3 regions of the Jeotgalibaca porci genome follow, and region 1 is predicted to be linked to each of the others. Evidence: predicted binding sites of a transcription regulator. Region 1 holds the regulator's gene; each other region holds the start of a gene.
What was found. Region 1 encodes NrdR, which represses ribonucleotide reductase genes. Its sites were predicted from a motif close to ACACNATATATNGTGT; they were not measured.
Positions count from the first base shown of each region.

Region 1 (7,633 bases):
CAAAATGGCCTTCATACAAATGCGCTTTACGCATTCAACCGCATTTTAACGCGCTTATTCGAAGTGGAGCAACCGACCCATATGTTGGTGGCTTTCGATGCTGGGAAAACGACATTCCGGACCGAGTACTTTAAAGAATACAAAGGCGGCCGTCAAACGATGCCTTCAGAGTTGGCAGAGCAATGGCCGTACTTCAGCGTCCTAATCGAAGCGATGGGTTCCAAAACGTACGAGCTTCCAAATTACGAAGCAGACGATATTATCGGAACATATGCCCGTATGGCTGAAGAGCAAGGGTTTGACGTCGTTATTATTACCGGCGATAAAGATTTAACGCAACTTGCGACTGACCAGACACGTGTAGATATTACCGTTAAAGGCGTTTCAGAATTGAAATCTTATACACCGGAATCGATTCGTGAGGAGATGGGAATCGAACCGCTCCAGATTATCGATATGAAAGGTCTAATGGGCGATTCTTCCGATAACTACCCAGGTGTAACCAAAGTCGGTGAGAAGACGGCTTTAAAATTGTTGAAAGAGTACGGCAGCATCGAAAATCTTTATGAACATGTCGATGAAATGAAAAAAAGTAAGATGAAAGAAAACCTCATCAACGACAAAGAATTAGCGTTTATGAGTAAAAAGTTAGCAACAATTGACTTGGCTACGCCGGTTAGCTATTCACTTGATGAACTCATTGTGACAGATGAAAACAAAGAAGAACTGGTTTCTTTCTATCGCGAAATGAACTTCAATACATTCTTACGCGATTTGGATCATACGGAAGAAGACGTTTCAGATTCTTTTGAGAAAATCACTTATACACATCTCGACGAAATTACCGAAGCACATTTCACTAATGATATGGCGCTTTATGTCGAAATGTTAGAGGATAACTACCACTATGGCACAATCGTTTCTGTAGCTTGGGGAGACGCGAACACGATTTATACAGCCTCTCCGGAAACGGTAAAAGCTAGCATTCCTTTCAAAGAGTGGGCAGCAAATGAAGAAATGAAAAAAGCCGTTTATGATGCCAAACGCACACAGGTTATCTTGCATTATGCAGGCATCACACTGAACGGGATTCATTTCGATACGCTCCTGGCTTCCTATATTATCAATACGAAAGACACGGGCCGCGACATTGCCGCAGTCGCACAGGAATACGGGTATACAGAAGTTTCTTATGACGAAACGGTTTATGGAAAAGGTGCGAAGCAAGCTGTTCCGGAAGATGCGGACATTGTGAACGAACACTTAGCACGTAAAATAAAAGCCATTCAAACACTTCGTCCTCAATTGGAAGCTGAATTCGAAAAGGATAACTTGACCGAATTATACTATGAAATAGAATTACCCTTAGCGCTTATTTTGGCAGAAATGGAAATGACTGGTATCACGGTTGAACCCGCACGTTTGGAGAAAATGAAAGTCGAATTTGCCGCGCGTTTGACAGAAATGGAAAAAGGCATCTACACCGAAGCAGGCGAAGAATTTAATGTGAATTCACCAAAACAACTGAGCATCATTTTATTTGAAAAAATGGGATTGCCCGTTATTAAGAAAACGAAAACAGGCTATTCAACGGCCGTTGACGTGTTAGAGAAATTGAGTGCGACCGCACCGATTGCCCAAATGATTTTGGATTACCGCCAACTTGCGAAGTTGCAATCCACATATGTGGAAGGATTGTTAAAATATATCAAACCTGAAACAGGGAAAATCCATACCATTTATACACAAACGCTGACACAAACGGGACGTTTAAGCTCTAACGAACCAAACTTACAAAACATTCCGGTTCGAATGGAAGAAGGGCGCAAGATTCGTCAAGCCTTTGTACCTTCGCATCCAGACTGGCAAATATTTGCATCGGATTATTCACAAATTGAATTGCGTGTCTTGGCGCATATTTCTGAAGATGCGCATATGAAGGAAGCTTTCATCGAAGAACAGGATATTCATACTTCAACAGCCATGCGTGTGTTTGGGATTGAAGATGAAGCAGAAGTGACGGGCAATGTGCGTCGCCAAGCGAAAGCTGTTAACTTTGGAATTGTTTATGGTATTTCTGACTACGGATTATCGCAAAACTTAGGTATTTCAAGACCCGAAGCCAAAACATTTATCGATACATATTTCGAAAAATATCCAGGTATCAAGCAGTTCATGACGGATATTGTGGAAGAAGCGAAAGAAAAAGGATTCGTTGAGACGCTATTCCACCGTCGCCGTTATTTACCGGATATCAACAGCAGTAACTTCAACTTGCGCTCTTTTGCTGAACGAACAGCGATCAACTCGCCGATTCAAGGAACAGCAGCTGATATCTTAAAGATTGCGATGATTCGCATGAATAAAGCGTTGAAAGAAAAAAATATGAAAACACGTATGCTTTTACAAGTGCATGATGAGTTGATTTTTGAGTGCCCGCCAGAAGAGATTGAAGTACTGGAGAAATTGGTGCCGGAAATCATGGAAAATGCTGTCAGCCTATCTGTACCTTTGTTAGTGGACAGTCATTACGGAAATAGTTGGTACGAAGCGAAGTAAGCAGGAAGACTGTGACACAGTCGTTTCTAAGGAGGATTTCAAATGAGAAAGGCTAACCCTTTTTACGGATGGATGATTGTTTTAGGAGCGATTGTGTTTTTAGCTCTTTCAGCACCAATTTCGGTTTCTCTAACCAGCTTATTTGCTACGGCGGTTACCGAAGATACAGGTATCTCGTTGAGTCAATTTACGTTATCAAATACCTTACTTCAAGGTGTGGGCATTTTATTGGCACCATTGGCTTCACGCTTATTGAGTACTAAATACTTTAAGAAAATCCACATCGCGATGACTGCTCTTTACGGGACAGCCATTGCGATGCTTGGCTTTGCCAATCATTTGTACGTTTTTTATTTGATCTCACTCGTTAAAGGAATAGCTTTCGTTTTTATTGGGATTATTCCTGTGGCAATGATGATTAGTAATTGGTTTGAATGGAAGCGCGGAAAAGCGATGAGTCTGGCGATGACCGGATTAAGTATGGGCGGAGTCATTTTTGGACCGCTTGTGTCGAAATGGTTATTATAATATGGCTGGCGCCAAACGTATATCATTTATGGCGTCATGCTGCTGGCGATTGGCCTGCTGATATCGCTGTTTATTTACCAACGTGTCCCTGAAGATAAAGGCTTAACCAAGTTGATTAGTAACCAAAGCGGTGAAACGCAAACCAAGATTCAGAATCGCCAGATATATTTAAGCGGTCAGGAATCTCTTGGGAAACCATTTTTCCTCATGCTACTTATTGGCATGCTGTTTGCGGGCTTGGTAAATGGCGGCGGACTGGGACAATTTCCACGTGCTTTCAGCCTCGCGCATGGCGCTGTATTTGGAGGATTATTGATTTCGATCTATTCACTCGTAGGAATCTTTGGGAAATTATTATTGGGATGGCTAAATGATACCTTTGGCATAAAAGTCGCGATTATTTACAGTGCCGGTACCTTATCCCTGGTTTTCTTTTTTATGCTCTTTTCAAATCAGTTGTGGGCCGCGTTTGTAGCTGCGATTCTGTATGGATCCGCAAATGCGATTGGGGCGGTTGTCGGCCCGCTATTGGTTGCCTCCTTGTATACCGTCGAAAATTACGGTGATGCTTACGGATCATCCAAAGTGTCCAGCAAACAGGGATGACATTCGGCTCTATTACCGTCGCAACGTTGTTTGATAGGACGGGCAGTTATCAGCCTGCTTGGCTGTTATTTTTAGTACTCGCAGCTGCTGTTTTAGTCTTGTGGTTGCCGGCCTTGAAGTTAAGTCAAAAATATCTGATTAAACAAAAAGAAAGGGAAGATGTACATGCCTGAATTACCAGAAGTAGAAACGGTTCGCAGAGGGCTCAATCAGCTCGTGGCGGGTGCGACCATCAAGAGTGTGGACGTATTCTGGAATCGGATGATTACACCGCCATTTTCCTCTGAACGTTTCCAAAATGAATTAGTCGGCGAACAAATTCATACAATTGAACGTCGGGGTAAGTACTTGATTTTTCTTTTAGATCATTGGGCGATGGTTTCCCATTTGCGAATGGAAGGGAAATTCACTGTTACAAAAACAGGTGAGCCTTATGAGAAACACACGCATGTCGTTTTTCATCTCAGTGATAATCGCGATTTGCGTTATTTGGATGTGCGTAAGTTCGGTCGTTTTTCGTTGATGCCGATTGATAAAAAGGAAAATTACGGTCCAATTCAAAAGTTAGGACCTGAACCAACAACGAGCCAATTTTCGCTCGAGAATTTCCAAGAAAAGTTATCCCGGACACAACGTGCAATTAAAGCGGTGATTCTGGATCAGCATATTGTGGCAGGTGTGGGGAATATTTATGCCGATGAATCTTTGTTCCGTGCGCAAATTAATCCCATGAAACCCGCGAATCAGTTAAATAAGGGGGAGACTGCGCGTCTGCGTGAAGCGATTATTACGGTTATTGCAAATGCAGTGGAAGCAGGCGGGACCACCATTCGGACGTATAAAAACACGCTGGGAGAAGCCGGGAAGTTTCAAGTTGCTCTCAATGTTTATGGCAAGACAAATGAAGACTGTCCACGCTGTGGCACCCCGATTGAAAAGACTAAAGTCGCACAACGGGGCACACATTACTGTCCTAAGTGCCAAGGGTCGATTGCACGCTATGAAAAGAAAGGACCGGCAGGATGACATATATTTTAGGATTAACAGGAGGTATCGCGACTGGGAAGTCAACCGTGTCAAGGTATTTTTCTGATAAAGGCTATGCGGTGGTGGATGCAGATGTAGTAGCACGTCGCGTGGTTGAACCAGGGACAGAAGGGTTGGCTAACATTGTCGCGCATTTTGGAACTGAAATTATCCAAAAAGACGGAACATTAAATCGTGAAAAGCTAGGCGCAATGATTTTTTCCGATGCTGAAAAACGTGAAACGCTAAATAACCTTTTAAGTGCTCAGATTAGACGGACGATTATGGCCGACACAGAAACGCTTGTAAATGCAAACCAACCGCTGATTGTATTGGATATTCCCTTACTGTATGAAGCAGGCTATGAAACCCACTGTGATGCCGTTATGGTTGTGTATACAACCGAAGCAGTGCAGCTGGAACGGTTAATGGCCCGCAACAATTTGACGGAAGAAGAGGCTTTGAATCGTATTGCCAGTCAAGAGCCGATTGAAACCAAGAAAGACCGCGCAGATATTGTCATAGACAACAACGGCCCCCTGAACCATACCTATGAACAAGTTGAAACATGGCTGAAAAACAACATAATATAGCGGTTATTATGGTATACTAGCTACAGAAAATGACTAGAAAGGGGTCTGGAAAGAATGCAATGTCCAAAATGTCAATATAATGGATCGCGAGTTGTGGACAGCCGCCCCGTCGAAGAAAATAACTCGATTCGCCGCCGTCGTGAGTGCGAATGTTGTCACCAACGCTTTACTACTTTTGAACGAATTGAACAGACACCGTTGCTCGTTGTGAAAAAGAACGGGACACGTGAAGAATTCAGCCGTGAAAAGTTATTGCGTGGTCTGATTCGCTCCAGTGAAAAGCGTCCGATTAAGTTGGAGCAGCTGGAAGAAGTTGTGAACCAGGTTGAACGGGAACTGCGTGCATCGGGTGAGAGCGAAATACCAAGTATGGCTATCGGTGAGTATGTGATGGAGCACTTGGCTAAAATTGATGATGTAGCGTATATTCGCTTTGCGAGTGTGTATCGTCAATTTTCTGATCGTGAAACATTCTTGGCGGAACTACAAAACCTTGAGAAAAAGAATCACCATGAGCTAGAGGGGCGGAACGAATGAATACACCTTGGAAAAATTTAAGTCCGAAAGACTCCTTTCGCACACAACAAACGTGCTTTATTTCCGATGTGGACCGTAAAGTCATCACCTACTTGTATCAACCTATTATCGGCTCACATGCGTTCAGTTTGTACATGACGCTATTGGGTGATTTTGAAATGACACCCCAACCAAAACTGCATTCTGAACTGCTAGCCACATTAAACGTCGGGATACCGGAGTTTTATCAGGCACGCATTCGTTTGGAAGGCATAGGCTTATTGAATACATACGTGAGAGAAACCGAGCAGATGAAAGAATACATCTACGAGCCGTTGATGCCTGTCACGAGCAAACAGTTTTTTGAAGAAGATTTGTTACGGATGCTGTTGCGGGAACACATTGGTGAAGGACGTTTGAGACGGCTGCAAGAGCAATACAGTTTTCCAAAAGCTGACTATAGTGACTTACAGAAGATTACGCAATCATTTGTAGGTGTTTATAATGTGGCGCGTACGATTGTCCCGTTGGAGCAAAGTTCATTGCTGGAATCACGCAAAGGTCAAGCACCGCAGATTGAAATATCTTCGTTTAACTTCAGCTACTTGAAGCAATTATTAAATAGTCAGTTTTTCCGTCCTGAAGCATTGACATCAGAACTTCGGAAGAAGATTGAAGTCCTTAATAAATTGTACGGCATTGAAGAAGAGGAGATGGCCGCATTATTGATGCGTGCATCAAATCTTGAGAATGGTGTTGTGGATACAAAGGAGCTCGAGAATTTGGCTGCCGACAGCACGACTCAAGGTATTTCTAAGAGTGTGATTCGTGACAAAGTGGAGCAAACGGCCGAGGCTTCTGCCGAGCAACAGGCGAACCGGGAAGCGGCTTTGAAAAAAGCCGGCTACACTGAGCAGGAAATACAATTGGTTTTACTAGCGGAAAAATTAACTCCGTATCAATTTATCGCGGATATTAAGGCGCAGAAAAAGGGACAGGTTACTTCAAATGAAAAAAATCTGCTGAACATTTTGTTGAGCCAATACGATTTGTCCTCGGGAGTTTTGAATATGCTGATTTATTACATGTTGGTAATTCAAGGTGAGCCGACGATGAATAAAGGTGTCGCAGAACGGATTGCCAACGACTGGACCCAATCCGAAATCTCCTTGCCCGAAGAAGCGATTAATAAAACGAAACAATTTATCGGACAAAAGCGCGCCACTGCTGAAAAGCGCAACGTCCGTCAATATGGTCGTAACGTTGTCCGTAAGGTGGAGAAATTACCGGAATGGGCAACGGAGAAACCGACGCAGACGAAAAGCGAACGTCTTCTTTCTGACGAAGAACAGAAACGATTTAATGAACGCCTGAAAAAATTCAGGAATGGTAGAAAGGCCGGAGATGACTAATGGATCACATTGGAAGAGGATTCCGTAAATTTATGAACCAACCAAATGTTTCCGAACAATATGAAAATATGATTCGCTCGGTCTTGGCTGATCCGGAAGTCCATACTTTTCTGGAAACAAATAAAAAAACAATTACGCAAGAAATGATTTCGAACAGCTACTCAAAGTTACATGAGTTCGTGCAAGAAAAGCGTAAGTTAACACGCGGCGAAATGGGGCAAAACCCCGGTTACCAACCGGAATTGGCGCTTAATGCCGGATATATTGATGTGGTGTATGTTCCCGATCAAGCCACGATTAAACGGGAACGTGAGAAAGAATTGCGTAGCCGCATCAATTCAATTAATATTTCCAAAGAAGCTCGAAAAGCAACAATGGAGCAATTCGTGCAAA
Region 1 covers NZ_CP049889.1:586,255-593,887, reverse strand. Annotated here, with positions in the region: gene polA (DNA polymerase I) at 1-2,559, shown strand, start outside; partial or broken gene G7058_RS11860 (MFS transporter) at 2,602-3,693, shown strand; gene G7058_RS03065 (hypothetical protein) at 3,690-3,866, shown strand; gene mutM (DNA-formamidopyrimidine glycosylase) at 3,859-4,719, shown strand; gene coaE (dephospho-CoA kinase) at 4,716-5,312, shown strand; gene nrdR (transcriptional regulator NrdR) at 5,367-5,849, shown strand; gene G7058_RS03045 (replication initiation and membrane attachment family protein) at 5,846-7,240, shown strand; gene dnaI (primosomal protein DnaI) at 7,240-7,633, shown strand, end outside.

Region 2 (7,633 bases), 280 kb from region 1:
GATAAAACTGGCAAATGCTAAAGCAAAGGTCGTTGCCCAATCAGCTGTCGGTGCCCGTAGACCGAAAATACTCATCAGGGCACTGAACAAGACAAACATGAATACCATGAAATACCAAGGAGCGATATAAGAAAGTTTCTTACCTAATGTGTTGGTGATGAAGTTATCGAACATTTCAATAACGGCTTCAATTGCATTTTGAAAGCCTGCTGGGATTTCTTTAAACTTCTTCAATTTAGAGCGTGTATAGAGAGCAATCAGTGTTAATACCAACATAATGATCCAGGTATTGACGATTGTTTCTGTAATCCAAATATCGATACCAAAGATATTCCAAATTGCATAGTTTTCAATATTTAACACGCATGATTCACCTCCTCTTCCTTATTATGTTCCAACAACTTATTTTCTCCTATAGATAAGCTGTTCGAGGTACAATGCCAATTGAAAAGCAATGATACCGGCTGCCACGCCCCATAAACTGACTTGTGGTACGACCGCTCCTGTGAAAAGAACTACTCCAGTGACGAAAAGACGGAATAATTGCTGTAAACTTACATAATTTCCAGCTTTTTTCTTGTCCATTCCCAATGCGCGATCGACTGCGCGTTCCAACACAAACACTTTCCAAATGCTGACACCTGTCCCAAGCAACGTGCCTAATAAAAAGGGTAAAAATGCCAGGGAACGATAATAAATAAAAGAAGCAACTACGAATAGTGCCGCGATTCCTACAATGGTTATTATCATTCGCTTAGCTAATGGTGATACTTTCATAAATCTCCCTCTTCCTTATGTTTGTCTTCATCTGACCAATTAAACAAAGATTTTATCGCTGCTCCGACCCCAAAAAAGGAAAAGAGTAAGAGGAGCCACGGTGATGTATGGAAAAAGTTATCTAAAAATTTTCCCAAAAAAACACCTATTAATACAGATGCTGCCATCGTTACACCAACTTGGGAGAAGTTTGCAAGCGCCTTGGCAGTCTGATTCGTTTGAGTGGGTTTCTTTTCTTTATCTGGCTTAACCACAAAAAGCCCTCCTCACTGTTCTCCAAAGGAAAAAAGAGACATTCAGGAAGATTGTCAGTCTGTGAATGTCTTTTATCAATTGGCCCAACGTTGGTTATTGTTTTAATCTTGCGATAAATATTATAACACATTAATAACAATAGCATATAAATCCAGGCTCTGGCAACAAAGAATTCAAGTAAACCTAAAATTATTTGTTAAGTAAAGGTTAAGATTCTTAAGCTTTATTTAACATCCAAATCTTCTAACGCCTTCACAAATTCATTTTTCTTTTCTTTTGCATCTACTGAATCAATGTAGTTCATCGGGTTCCCGATGACTCGTAAATGGTGATGCAAATTTGTAAATTGAATCGGGGCGTCACCACCATATTCCCCGTCTAAATTTATCATGAGCCGTTGCCCATCCAATGATTCTGCTTTTACGAAGGACGTATGTTTATACAGAACGCGGGGATCGTCACAGTGCTTGCCATTCCGAATGAGCATACCGATTAGTTGTAAGATATCCAATATATTGGCCGTCTTAATGACAAACAAAGTAAAGGTTCCGTCCCCAATCGTTGCCCCTGGATCAATCGGTGAAACGCCACCGACCGTATTTGTCAAAGTGACAAAGAGCATGGACGCTTCCCCTTCGTATATACCGCCATCATAGGTAACTCGCATTTGAATAGGTTTCACTCGGGGCAACTTCTCAGCCCCCTTAATTAAGTAAGCAAGGTAGCCAAATAACGCTTTCATTTTGACGGGTGCTTCGTAGGTTATATCAGAGAGATGTCCTGCGGCTGCAATATTCATAAAGTATGTATTGCCGGTCTTTCCAATATCCATCGGGATGGCTTCTTGGGACACTAAGAAGCGGGCGGCTTCTAGCAAATCATGACGGGGTATTTGCAGAGACCGGGCATAGTCATTCGTCGTTCCAGCAGGAATAATACCAATCGTCGGGCGTTTCTCTAGCCCCGCGACCCCATTGATTACTTCACTGACGGTCCCATCGCCCCCTGCTGCCACAATCAAATCGAAGCCTGCTTGTGCTGCTCGCTTTGCTTCATTAGATGCTGATAAATATTCTGCGGTTGTTTCATACGTACTGGTTTCATAGCCAGCCTGTTCGAATATTCTTAAAATATCCAACAGATATTTAGTAATTTGTTCACGGCCTGAAGAAGGATTATATATAATACGTGCGCGCATACTGCACCTCCTTGGTCTTTGATTTTATTATACATTACTTTATGTACAAAAGAGGCTCGAAATGGTATGCTATTTCTTGTATTTTACACATCCCCCATTCAACTTTTTGTAAAAGTTGCTTAAATTAAATTATAAAAGGCATCTCTTCATGCTTTCATCTTGTTACCATTTTTTACCCTAGCACTTCCCTCTGGCTTTTTTCAAGAATCTCCCTTAATATATGTAGTAGTTATTTTATGTTAAACCACAACATATTGTGGTTTATTAAGATTGAGGAGTGATTCGAGTGGCTACTGAAATAAATTCTACTTTAAAGCATGGTTACGAACAATTGAACAAAGACATCGAACAATTTGATGCAGTATTCCCGATTACCGAGGATATGAATATTACTTATAATGGCGTAGCGCGCTTAGTTATGTTGGACCGCTACTCTTTCAAAGATACAAAGAAAACGACCCTTAAAGAAGGCGACTTCGTTCTCTTAACGGTTAAAGAAGATCCGAAGTACCCAGCACGCGGTACTGGTACGATTGTTTCTTTGGACTGGGAAAAAGGTGAAGCACTTGTTCAAGTTTCTGAAGAATACCGTGCAACAATTGACACATTCAGTGAAGCTGAAGACGGCATTGTAAAACGTGCCATCATTACTTTGGACAAGCCCTTGGAGCTATACTATGAACAAATCGCAATGCGTAATGCGCACGGTTTGGCACAAGTAGAGATTTCTCCTGAAAAACGTTATGAAGCTTTTGTAAAATTCTACGAAGAACAAAAAGTTAAAAACTTTATCCCTGCAGGACGCGTCTTATATGGAGCAGGTTCTGGTACGGATGTCACATACTTTAACTGTTACGTAATGCCAATGGTTCCAGACTCACGTGGTGGCATTTCTGACCACCGTAAAAAAGTAATGGAAATCATGAGCCGTGGTGGTGGTGTTGGTACGAATGGTTCGACACTCCGTCCGCGTCACGCATTAGCACGTGGGGTTAATGGTCGTTCATCCGGTTCTGTTTCTTGGTTGGATGATATCGCGAAATTAACGCACTTGGTTGAACAAGGCGGTTCCCGTCGTGGTGCACAAATGATCATGTTGACAGATTGGCACCCAGATATTATCGAATTTATCATTTCAAAAATGCAAAACCCACGTATTTTACGTTACATCATCGAGAACTTCGAAGATGAGCAAATTCGTACGTTGGCGCATAACAAATTGAGATTTACGCCATTTTCACCAAAAGAAACAAACATGTACACAGGAATCTTGAACTACAAAAATATCCCTGGTAACGGCGGATTTGATGATTCTGTGATTCGTGATGCTGAATTGAAATTGCGTGATGGTGGTACATATACAGTTAATGATTCTGAGTTCCTAACCGGAGCAAACATTTCTGTTTGTATTACCGATGAATTCATGGCAGCTGTTAAAGCTGACGCTGAATACGAACTACGCTTCCCGGATGTTGAAAACTACTCTGAAGAAGAAATGGCACATTACGATGCTGAGTGGGTAAATGTTGGTGATGTTCGTGAATGGGAAGCTGCCGGCCATGCCGTACGTGTTTATCGTTCCATTAAAGCACGCGAATTGTGGAAATTAATCAACGTGTGTGCGACATACGCTGCTGAGCCAGGAATCTTCTTCATCGACAATGCAAACAAAATGACAAATGCGCAAGCATATGGTCAAAAAGTTGTTGCTACAAACCCATGTGGTGAGCAACCTCTTGCTCCTTACTCTGTTTGTAACTTGGCTGCTGTTAACTTGGCAGAAATGGTTAATAAAGACTTACAAATGGTCGACTTTGCGAAATTGGAAAAAACAGTTCGTATGGGCGTACATATGCAAGATAACGTTATTGATTCAACGCCTTACTTCTTGGAAGAAAACCGTATCCAAGCACTTGGCGAACGCCGTGTTGGTTTAGGAATCATGGGATTAGCAGATATGTTAATCTACTGTGGTGTCCGCTACGGTTCTGAAGAAGGAAACCAATTAATCGATCAAGTATTCCAAACAATCGCCGTAACTGCTTACGAAGAGAGTATTGAACTTGCGAAAGAACGCGGAAGCTTCCCGTTCTTAGTTGGTGAAACAGGTCGCGAAACACAAGAATTGCGTGAGAAATTCGTTAACTCTGGTTTCATGAGCCGCATGCCTGAACACGTTCGTGAAGGCGTCTTGAAATACGGTATCCGTAACTCTCACTTGTTGACAGTTGCGCCTACTGGTTCGACTGGTACAATGGCCGGTGTTTCAACTGGTTTAGAACCTTACTTCAGTTTCTCTTACTTCCGTTCTGGACGTTTAGGTAAATTTATCGAAGTAAAAGCTGAAATCGTTCAAGAGTACTTGGACCGCAATCCAGATGCTGACCCAGATAACTTGCCGGACTTCTTTACTACTGCAATGGCATTATCACCAGAAGAACACGTGGATGTTCAAACAACGATCCAACGTTGGGTAGACAGTTCTATTTCTAAGACAGTAAACGCCCCGCGCGGTTACAATGTTGAACAAGTAGAGAAAATCTACGAGCGTCTCTATGATGGTGGTGCTAAAGGTGGTACGGTTTACGTTGACGGAAGCCGTGACTCACAAGTACTAACTTTGAAAGCAGAAGAGAATCTTTTCGAAGATGATTATGAAGCAAACGAAAAAGAAGCCAAAAAAGTAAATAAAGATAAAACGTTCTTAGTTGAGTCGATTGTTGACCTGGAATCAACAGACGTAACGATTGGTAATGAAATTGGCGATACGTGTCCAATCTGCCGTATCGGTACGGTTGAAGATTTAGGTGGCTGTAACACATGTAACAACTGTGCAGCACAACTGAAGTGTGGACTATAAAAGAAGTGATTGAAGTCGTGAGCGGATTGCCGCTCGCGACTTTTTTGTTGTATTAGGGTTTTATAAGCTTCTGAGGGAACATCAATTGTTTTCACGTGTTTGTCTTATGTAAAGTAAAGTGAGCAATGATTGGTACTTCATTACCCAGTTCCGTTCCAAAGTGAGCAATGATTGGTGCTTCATTACCCAGTTCCGTTCCGCATACATACTAGTTTGAAGGAATAATCTGCCTAATTTTTGGATAGAGAGCTTGAGGCCTTCCTCTCCAAGCTGTCTAAGCTTCGAAACATTTAAAAGCGTGGTATACTTATTACACTAGAAATTAAAGGATTGAAAGATATGACAAGAGAAGAAATTCATAGTAAACTTGCGCTTCTGCCCGACTTGCCAGGTTGTTATATCATGAGAAATTCCGAAAATGAAATCATTTATATCGGTAAAGCGAAAAATTTACGAAGCCGTGTTAAGTCTTATTTCCAACAAAAACACGAGGGTAAAACAGCGCTCCTCGTTGCTGATATCGACCATTTTGAATTCATTGTAACGAAAACCAACAAGGAATCACTCCTGTTGGAAATCAGTCTCATTAAACAATACCAACCAAAATATAATATTAAGTTAAAACAAGGAACGATGTATCCTTATTTAAAAGTGACAAACGAAAAAGATCCGCAACTCATCATTACGTCTATCGTAGAAGATGACGGCGGTGTTTACTTTGGTCCCTATCCCCATGTCTATGCTGCTACGGAAACCCAACAGTTCATCCAGAAAGTTTACCCGTTGCGGAAATGTGCCCGCAATTCCAAACGTGCGTGTCTCTATTATTCGATGGGCCAGTGCATTGGTTGCTGCGACCATGACGTTACTCAAGAAGAATATGCAACTCAAATTCAAAAAATTAGCCGTTTCCTAAATGGCGAAGTGAAAGAAATCAAACAGAATCTCGTTGAAAAGATGCACGATGCTGCAGAGCGGTTGGATTTCGAGCAGGCTGCTGACTACCGTGACCAAATTCGTTACATTGAGACAACGGTTGAAAAGCAAACCATTATGTCGCGTGATTATACCAACCGTGATGTTTTTGCCTTCTTTATGGATAAAGGTTGGTTATCCATTCAAGTGTTCTTATTGAGACAGTCGACAATCATCAAACGTGAAGCTGCTCTTTTTCCTTGCTACGGAACGCCTGAAGACGAATTATTGTCATTTATTATGCAGTTTTACCAAGAACAAAATCATATTCTGCCAAAAGAAATATTGGTGCCGAAAGGGATTGACACAGAGTTGTTGGCGGAGACCTTGGAGACAACCGTTCGTATTCCCAAACGCGGGAACAAAAAAAGTATGCTCGACTTGGCAACGACCAACAGTGAACTGGCCCTCAATGAGAAGTTTTTGCTGATTGAGCGTTCTAAGCACAAAACAGTCGGAGCTATCCAAGAATTGTCCGAAGCGCTTGGAATCGCGTATATTGAGACGATTGAGGCCTTTGACCATTCCAATATCCAGGGTACAAATCCGGTTTCTGCCATGGTCGTTTACAAGGACGGGAAGCCGGAAAGAAAAGCGTATCGGAAATACAAAATAAAAACAGTTGAAGGCAGTCACGAATTTGCGACTACACAAGAAGTCATTCGTCGCCGTTACACACGGCTCTTGCGTGAACAGAAGCCGCTACCCGATTTGATTTTGATGGACGGCGGAAAAATACAAGTGCGTGCTGCCAAAGAAGTTCTGGAAGATGAACTCGGTTTGGATATCCCGGTTGCTGGTATGGTAAAAGATAACAAACACCGCACAGCTTCCCTATTATTTAACGATGAACTAGTGGAATTAGATCCGCGTAGCCAAGCATTCCATCTGGTGCAACGGATTCAAGATGAAGTCCACCGTTTCGCCATTACTTTCCACCGCCAAGTTAGAGGAAAAAACAGTTTCTCTTCCCAATTGGATCAAGTAGAGGGTGTCGGTCCGAAGACGCGGACCAAAGTTTTGAAACACTTCAAAACGATGAAAAAAATGCGCGAAGCCGAGCTCGAAGAATTTCAGAAGCTTGGCATCCCGTTAAAGGTCGCAGAAAACATCAAAGAATCATTTAAAACAGAAGTGCCGAAATAAGTCGGACATGTTATACTAAATAGACGCTATCTGTATAGTGAAGGAGGAGAAACAAAATGAAATTAATCGTTGATAGTGCTTGCGACTTATCGTTATCCTATTTGGAAGAACATAATGTTATTGTGGTACCATTATCTGTTATCGTGGACGATAAAGAATATATGGATATGTTCGAAATCAAAAACGACCAAATTTATGCACTAATTAAAGAAGGAAAACACCCACGTACGAGTCAAGTCCCTTTAGATAAATTTGATACCGCGTTTAGAAAGTTGGCTGCAGAAGGCGAGAGCGCCTTGTACATTGCCCTATCTTCTGACTTATCTGGAACCTATCAAGCGGCGGTATTAGCCGGCTCACAAGTAAGAGAAGAATATCCTGATTTTAATCTGCGGATTATTGATTCTCGTCAAGCTTCTTTA
Region 2 covers NZ_CP049889.1:868,800-876,432, forward strand. Annotated here, with positions in the region: gene atpB (F0F1 ATP synthase subunit A) at 1-363, opposite strand, end outside; gene G7058_RS04485 (ATP synthase subunit I) at 403-777, opposite strand; gene G7058_RS04490 (AtpZ/AtpI family protein) at 774-1,031, opposite strand; gene G7058_RS04495 (diacylglycerol kinase) at 1,256-2,230, opposite strand; gene G7058_RS04500 (vitamin B12-dependent ribonucleotide reductase) at 2,511-5,090, shown strand; gene uvrC (excinuclease ABC subunit UvrC) at 5,430-7,211, shown strand; gene G7058_RS04510 (DegV family protein) at 7,268-7,633, shown strand, end outside.
Region 2: the regulator NrdR is predicted to act here: its motif matches at 2,475-2,490, upstream of G7058_RS04500 (vitamin B12-dependent ribonucleotide reductase).

Region 3 (7,633 bases), 730 kb from region 1:
TAGCAGGTCTTGTATTGGTCATTTTTTCTCGTAATTATTTTAATCAAAATGTTTTGTGGCGATTGACGACACCGGATGACGCCATTTTATATGCATGGTTGCAGTTTGCGTTACCCTTTTTAACGGGTCTGTATCTGTCACTGCTATTTATGTGGAATAATTTTCGTATGAAGGACACATCATTATTCTTTATGGTGGCGTTGCCGGCACTGATTATTGCTGTTTTGAATCCGCTAGCCGTAACTTTTCCTTTGCCGCTTCCAGATAACATTTATTGGTTCGTTACGACCTTAAACAGTGAGAACTACCTGACTCTTGTAGCGGGATTAACCCTTATACCCAGTCGGACATACTAAAAAAAGAAGCAGCCCGGCTAGGCTGCTTCTTTATAAGGAGTTATTCTTTACTTGGAGGAGCAAAGAAAAAAGATTGTTGTGATTGGCTTATTTATATATTAACTTCTAGATATGAAGAAAGTATGAAATCTTCACGATAAAAATAAGAAAAATGCTATACTGGATTTATCATTTCATGTGGGGGTAATAGAGTTATGAAAATTGCAATGATTGCGCACGATCGTAAGAAAGATTTGATGATTCAACTTTGTACGGCGTATCAACCTGTATTGGAAAAACATGAATTATTTGCAACAGGGACAACGGGATTAAGGATTTCAGAAGCAACAGGGTTAAAGGTTCATCGCTTTAAATCCGGTCCACTAGGCGGTGATCAGCAGATTGGTGCCTTAATTTCTGAAAATGAAATGGATGTTGTTATCTTCCTGCGTGATCCATTGGCTGCGATGCCACATGAGCCGGACGTAACAGCCTTGATTCGCTTAAGTGACGTTTACGACATTCCTTTGGCAACCAATATCGGAACAGCAGAAGTTTTGTTGCGCGGCTTGGATGTGGGACTGATTGATTGGCGACAATTTTACAATTCTGATGAAAAAGATGGGTTAGAACCAGGATTTTAACTAACAATTCGAGAACTACTCTTTGTCTCTAAATGGCAAGAGTAGTTTTCTTTTGCTTACTTTTTGTGTATTTACTCACAAGTAAGATTGTGATAGAGTTATAACAACATCTAGTGTTTTTATTTTTATTTAGACTATATATAGTGTGTTGGAGGTTTTTTAAGTGAGTAGAATTGTACCGGAAGTAAAAAGTATCCCTTTAACTGTATTAAAAACAGATGGAAGAATGATGCCATTCAAAATCGAAAAAATTGTGGCTGCTATTGAAAAAGCCAATCATATGAACGGACAAAGTGATAGTGAAGATGCTGCGGAACTACAAAACATCATCAACAAAATTCACATTCAAATGCAGTCTTATACAGGTGAAAAAATTACAACAGAAGCTATTCATGAACGCGTTGAGAGTATGTTGGCAACGAGTGAACTGACCCAAACGGCTGCCAATTATCATCAGTATCGCCTCAACAAAAGAAAAGCTAGAGAGTCACAACGCAGTATTGAATCACGTGTTCAAAGTCTCATCCAAGCAGATGAAACGATTTTGAATGAAAATGCCAATAAAGATAGTCGCGTATTTAATACAATCCGTGATTTAACCGCCGGGGTAACAGCAAAAGCACTAGGTCTCAGAATGTTGCCCGCGCATGTCGAAAATGCGCATTTACGTGGTGATATTCATTTCCATGATTTGGACTACCATCCTTATTCCCCGATGACTAATTGCTGCTTGATTGATTTTGAATATATGTTCGAACAGGGCTTTACGATTGGGAATGCAGAAGTTGAGAAACCAAAATCGATTCAAACAGCAGCTGCTCAAATGGCACAAATCATTGCAAATGTGTCCAGCAGTCAATATGGGGGAACCAGTGCTGACCGTATTGATGAATTACTTTCTCCTTACGCACAAATGAATGAACAAAAACACCGCGCCGAAGCAGAAAAATGGGTGCAATCCGATAAGCAAGCGGACTACGCGTGGGAAAAAACGAAGAAAGATATTTACGATGCGATGCAAAGTCTGGAGTATGAAGTCAATACACTCTATACTTCGAATGGACAGACGCCTTTTGTGACGTTTGGATTTGGTCTAGGAACCAATCGCTATGAACGCGAAATTCAAAAAGCCATTCTGGCTGTGCGCATTCAAGGACTGGGGAAAGAACGCCGCACGGCTATTTTCCCGAAATTAGTTTTTGGTATTCGCGATGGTGTCAACTTACGGCCGACTGATCCAAACTACGATATCAAGCAACGCGCAATTGAATGTGCAACGAAGCGGATGTATCCTGACATCATAAATTATGATAAGTTGGTCGCATTAACCGGTTCTTATAAAGTGCCCATGGGCTGTCGTTCTTTCTTACAAAGTTGGCAAGATGCTGACGGCAATGAGGTAACTAACGGCCGGATGAACTTGGGTGTGGTGACTTTGAATGTACCCCGCATTGCAATTGAATCAAATGGTGATATGCAGGAGTTTTGGCAACTCTTACGCGAGCGTATCGCAATTGTGAAAGACGCACTTGTTTATCGCGTAGAGCGTGTGAAAGAGGCACGCCCGGAAAACGCACCTATTTTATATATGAATGGGGCATGGGGACACAAATTAACGGCAGAAGAAGATGTGGATACGTTGTTCAAAAATAAACGGGCAACGGTATCAATGGGATACATTGGACTTTATGAAAGTGCCGCAGTTTTTTATGGACCGGCGTGGGAAAAGAATCCTGAAGCAAAAGCATTTACCCTAGAGATTCTGAAAGAGTTAAAGCGTAATTGTGATAACTGGGGAAATGAATATGGCTATCACTTCAGCGTTTATGCGACACCAAGCGAAAGTTTAACAGACCGTTTTTGCCGACTGGACATGGAAAAATTTGGAGAAGTTTCAGATGTTACGTCGAAAGGCTACTATACGAACAGTTTCCACTATGATGTGCGCAAGAAACCATTGCCTTTTGAAAAACTAGACTTTGAAAAGGATTATCCGGTGTATTCATCAGGCGGCTTTATTCATTACTGTGAATATCCCAATATTCGTCAAAATCCGAAAGCGCTAGAGGCTGTTTGGGATTATGCTTATGATAAAGTGGGGTACTTAGGAACAAACACGCCTATCGATAAATGTTTTGAATGTGGCTATAGTGGCGATTTCAATCCGACTGCCAGAGGCTTTGAATGCCCGCACTGCGGAAATCATAACCCTGAAACGTGCGATGTCGTGAAGCGTACATGCGGGTATCTCGGGAATCCTCAAAAACGTCCGATGGTATCAGGCCGCCACAAAGAAATTTTAGCACGTAAGAAACATATGTAGGAGTGTGAGGGGATTGCGACATCCAGAGCCGGGTGAATGGACATCCGAACAGTATTCACGGGGGAAAGTAGCGAGCTATAAGCCATTTAATTTTGTGGATGGTGAAGGCGTCCGCAATAGTTTGTATGTGAGCGGCTGCTTATTTGCGTGTGCGGGCTGTTACAATAAAGTTGCACAGTCGTTTAGCTACGGCGAACGCTATACACCAGAACTGGAAGAAAGAATTTTAAAAGATTTGGAACCTGATTATGTTCAAGGCTTAACGCTTTTGGGCGGAGAACCATTTTTGAATACCGGTATCTTATTGCCTTTAGTTAATAAAGTGCGGGAAAAATTCGGTAAAGAAAAAGATATTTGGAGTTGGACGGGCTACACGTGGGAGGAACTTCAAGTTGAAACAGCGGATAAAATAGAGTTGCTCGAACGTGTAGATATTTTAGTTGATGGTCGTTTCGAGTTAGCTAAACAGGATTTAACGTTACAATTTCGTGGCAGTTCCAATCAGCGTATAATCAAAGTCAAAGAAAGTCTGAAGCAGAGCGCAGTAGTGTTGTGGAACGCATAAAAAACCGCTATCTTTACAGAAATAAGCTGTAAAGATAGCGGTTTTTTTACTTTCTATAATCCGATGTTTTGTCCACCGGTTACGCCGTAAATTTGTCCGGTAATGTAACTTCCTTCATCTGAAGCAAGCAACACATAAACAGGAGCAAGTTCGACTGGTTGGCCTGCGCGCTTAATCAAGCTGCTTTGACCGAATTCAGGAATCGCACCGTCTAATTGCCCGCTGTCCAATTGCAATGGTGTCCAGATTGGGCCTGGAGCGACTGCATTTGCACGGACACCTTTGTCGGCAAAGTAAGACGACAAGGAAACAGTAAAGTTACTGATTGCGCCTTTCGTAGCAGCATAATCCATTAATGGGTCACTTGGATCAAACGACTGAACCGAAGTCGTCGTAATAATCGCACTCCCTGGTTTCAAGTGTTCTTCCGCCGCTTTAACGGTTTCGAACATACTGATAATGTTTACTTTAAATGTATCGTGAACTTGTTTCATCGTTAAATCACTCAGCGAAGGTTGGGCAATTTGTTGGGCAGCATTTAAGACTAAAAGATCTAATCCGCCAAATGCATCCACTGTGCGCGTTACAATTTCTGTAGCGGCGTTATCGTCACGTAAATCATACGGAAGCAGCAATGCTTTACGGCCTTCTTTTTCGATTAAAGCTTTTACTTCTTCTGCATCCGGTTCTTCACCTGGGAAGAATTGAATCGCAACATCGGCACCTTCGCGCGCATATGCAATCGCAGCGGCACGACCAATTCCGGAATCCCCACCGGTAATGAGTGCACGGCGGCCTTCGAGACGGTTATAACCTTTATAACTTTCTTCACCACAATCTGGTTTTGGATCCATCTTGTCTTGAAGAGCGGGAGTGTTTTGCTCTTGAACAGGGAACTTTTCGCTGTAATACATCTTACGCGGATCGTTCAAATTTGCATCAGTCATCAAAAATCATCTCCTTATTATTATAATATAAGGATAACAAAACGATGTGGATGATGCTATTGATAAGAATTCGAACTTTTAGGTGCATCCCAATAAAAATAAATATCCGCTTTATCTTCCTGTACAGTATGCCTGTATCCGCGCGTGTTGTAGCCACCAATTTCAAAACCACTGCGCAAATAAAATTCACAGGCATTCACATTGTTATCTTGGCCGATTGTAAAGATGCCGGCATAACCTCGTTCCTGTGCCATGTAAAGAGCAGCCTCAATTAATTGATAAGCCACACCTTGTTTGCGGTACGCTTGGTTTACTTTCAAATCGGTCAGATACATATACTTGAACCAATCATTTTTCATAATTGCCAAACCGACACATTTCCCGCTATCATAATCATAAGCACCCAACGCAAATCCATCTGCAACCACCGCGTCAAAATCATATGCTTCATCGGGGAAGGTCATCTGCATTTTTTCTTCAAACAATGTAACTTCATGCTGCCACTCAGCTGATGTCCGTGTCACAAGCATGCGCCCGCGGATTTCAAATGGTTCATTTTTCAACTGCAAGTCTGCCTTCGTTTCTGGTGTTATTTCTTTTATTATAATCATAAACTCGCTCCTTTTTCATTCAACCGGCGTCAGTACGGTCGTTGATTTGCTGGCTATAAATAAGGTCTGACCTTCTTCTAAAGACAGTGTAATCGAACTATCCACCCCTTCACGATAATCACCGGTTAATTCGAAGACGTTGAACGAACCATCTGTCTGTAGCACGTACACATAATTAACACCTGAGGCCATATAGTCAAGTCCCACTTCTAGACTGTATTCGCCGGGTTCAATGTGTTTACCAATGTGATAAACACCGTTTCCAAAACGCTTTTGTCCTTCTATTTCTGGGTGCGGTGCATCAGCGAACATAGCCGACGGATCGAACGGCGCAACGGGCTTTCCAAATATAAATAACCGAGGCGAATAGCCTTCATTTGCCGTAATCTTCATTCCGTCGTACAAGTTTAATTCCAGTGTGTTTTGTGTAAAATCTAGAAGTTGTTCGAAAACCTTCGTATCGTCCGTATCCATAACCGTGAAGTAGCCGGTACCCATCTCTTCACTTTTTACAATCGTATACCGTCCCTCCGGTAAATCCACGCCAACCGTCAGCGGTTCCTCAGTTAGGGGATGCATATAGTCTTCATCATCGCCAAAATCCAGAGGCTCGCGATAGAAAAATTCAGGAAGGGCCTCACCGAGTACCTCCTTTTCGTCACCGACAATTTCGTACTTTTCTTCATAAGCAGCCAAGACAGCTGTATCTGTTTCGATTCTTTCCCCATCATACTGTTGGCTGATAACACCGGTATAAGAAGAGCAAGCAGCGAGAAGGGGGATAAAACTTAGTAATACATAATTTTTCTTACGCATTGTCTCACTCCTTATTTTCTGTCGTGAAATCATAAATGCGGACGTAATGATCCGCTGTTGCGAGTGGTCCGACTGTGGCGGTTTGTGCGTCGTTCGCACGTAGCAATTGCAAGTAATGCACGGCATCTGCATCATCCGTTGTCGGAATACAGCACAAGCCGCTGTCTAAATACAACGTTCCTTCAGGTAAATCGGTCAGGGCATCAAAGGCATCACGGGAAATTTTTCCTTTCACGTACGTCTGCTTTGCTTCATGATGATCGGAAATATATGTAAAGCGGCCGTTTTCCAAAAAGAAAACTTTATCGGCATACTCATCCAAGTTATCCAACAAGTGGGACGCGACCATAATAATTTTCCCTTCTGACCGCAAAGTTTCCAATACGCTGGAGACGAGATTGACATTTTCCGGATCCAGCCCGTTCATCACTTCATCCATCAACATAATCGGTGTGTTGGCTGCGCACATCATCGCAAAACACAAGCGTTGGCGCATCCCCAAGGAGTAGGTCTGTACTTTTCGATCGACATAATGGCCCATATGCAGTTGATCAATAATGGCATCCACACGTTCCGCATCTTTTTGCCAAATTTCGGCATAAATCTGAATATGCTCACGACCGGAAAAGTTTTCGTAAAGATCTGCTTGATCCGGGAAAAACGTTACTTTTTTATGCAACGCTAAAATATCTCGGCGGCTGTTTTGATAGGTTCTGTCATCAATCACAATCGATCCTTCTTGAACGGGAATGTAGCGCATCATGGCATTAAATAAAGTCGTTTTCCCGGTCCCGTTCGGCGCAACCAGACCAATAATCGACCCCTTTTCAATTTCAAAACTGATATCATCCAAAATCGTCCGTTCACCATAACGAACGGTTAAATTATTTACTGCTAATGTCATCGTTTCATCCTCCTTCTTAGCCCCAGTGATTGTGTTTGAATCCGATCGAAAATACCTGCGAATAATACTTCCATCAGAATAAGAAGTACCAGCATAATCAGCAGACCTTTCCAGAAGTAAACACCGGGTAATCCTGTTGCCTGTGCCATATCGCCCATCAAGACCGATTCAATCCGGAAATAAAGACTCGGTTGCCAAGCCGTAAACGGCTGTACGACCAACCAAAACTGAGGAACGAAGTAAGTACTCAGTGTAAGGATAATGGTCAGGTAAATTGTTCTGAACACCCAACTGAGTCCGACCGTAAACAGCATTAATAAATAGCTCAATAGCATGGCGGAACCAAGGGCCAACAACGCATATTGCCAGATTGCAATGGGTGTGTAGCCGTTTGGTGTATAAATCAGAACAGGATACCAGAGACTTCCCACTGATTCTGTTAGTAAGCTGATAGAGTAACTGATGACGATACCGCCCATTGTAGTCAG
Region 3 covers NZ_CP049889.1:1,312,544-1,320,176, forward strand. Annotated here, with positions in the region: gene G7058_RS06820 (hypothetical protein) at 1-356, shown strand, start outside; gene mgsA (methylglyoxal synthase) at 551-979, shown strand; gene nrdD (anaerobic ribonucleoside-triphosphate reductase) at 1,206-3,302, shown strand; gene nrdG (anaerobic ribonucleoside-triphosphate reductase activating protein) at 3,316-3,867, shown strand; gene G7058_RS06840 (SDR family oxidoreductase) at 3,921-4,814, opposite strand; gene G7058_RS06845 (GNAT family N-acetyltransferase) at 4,871-5,425, opposite strand; gene G7058_RS06850 (hypothetical protein) at 5,441-6,241, opposite strand; gene G7058_RS06855 (ABC transporter ATP-binding protein) at 6,246-7,145, opposite strand; gene G7058_RS06860 (hypothetical protein) at 7,142-7,633, opposite strand, start outside.
Region 3: the regulator NrdR is predicted to act here: its motif matches at 1,111-1,126, upstream of nrdD (anaerobic ribonucleoside-triphosphate reductase).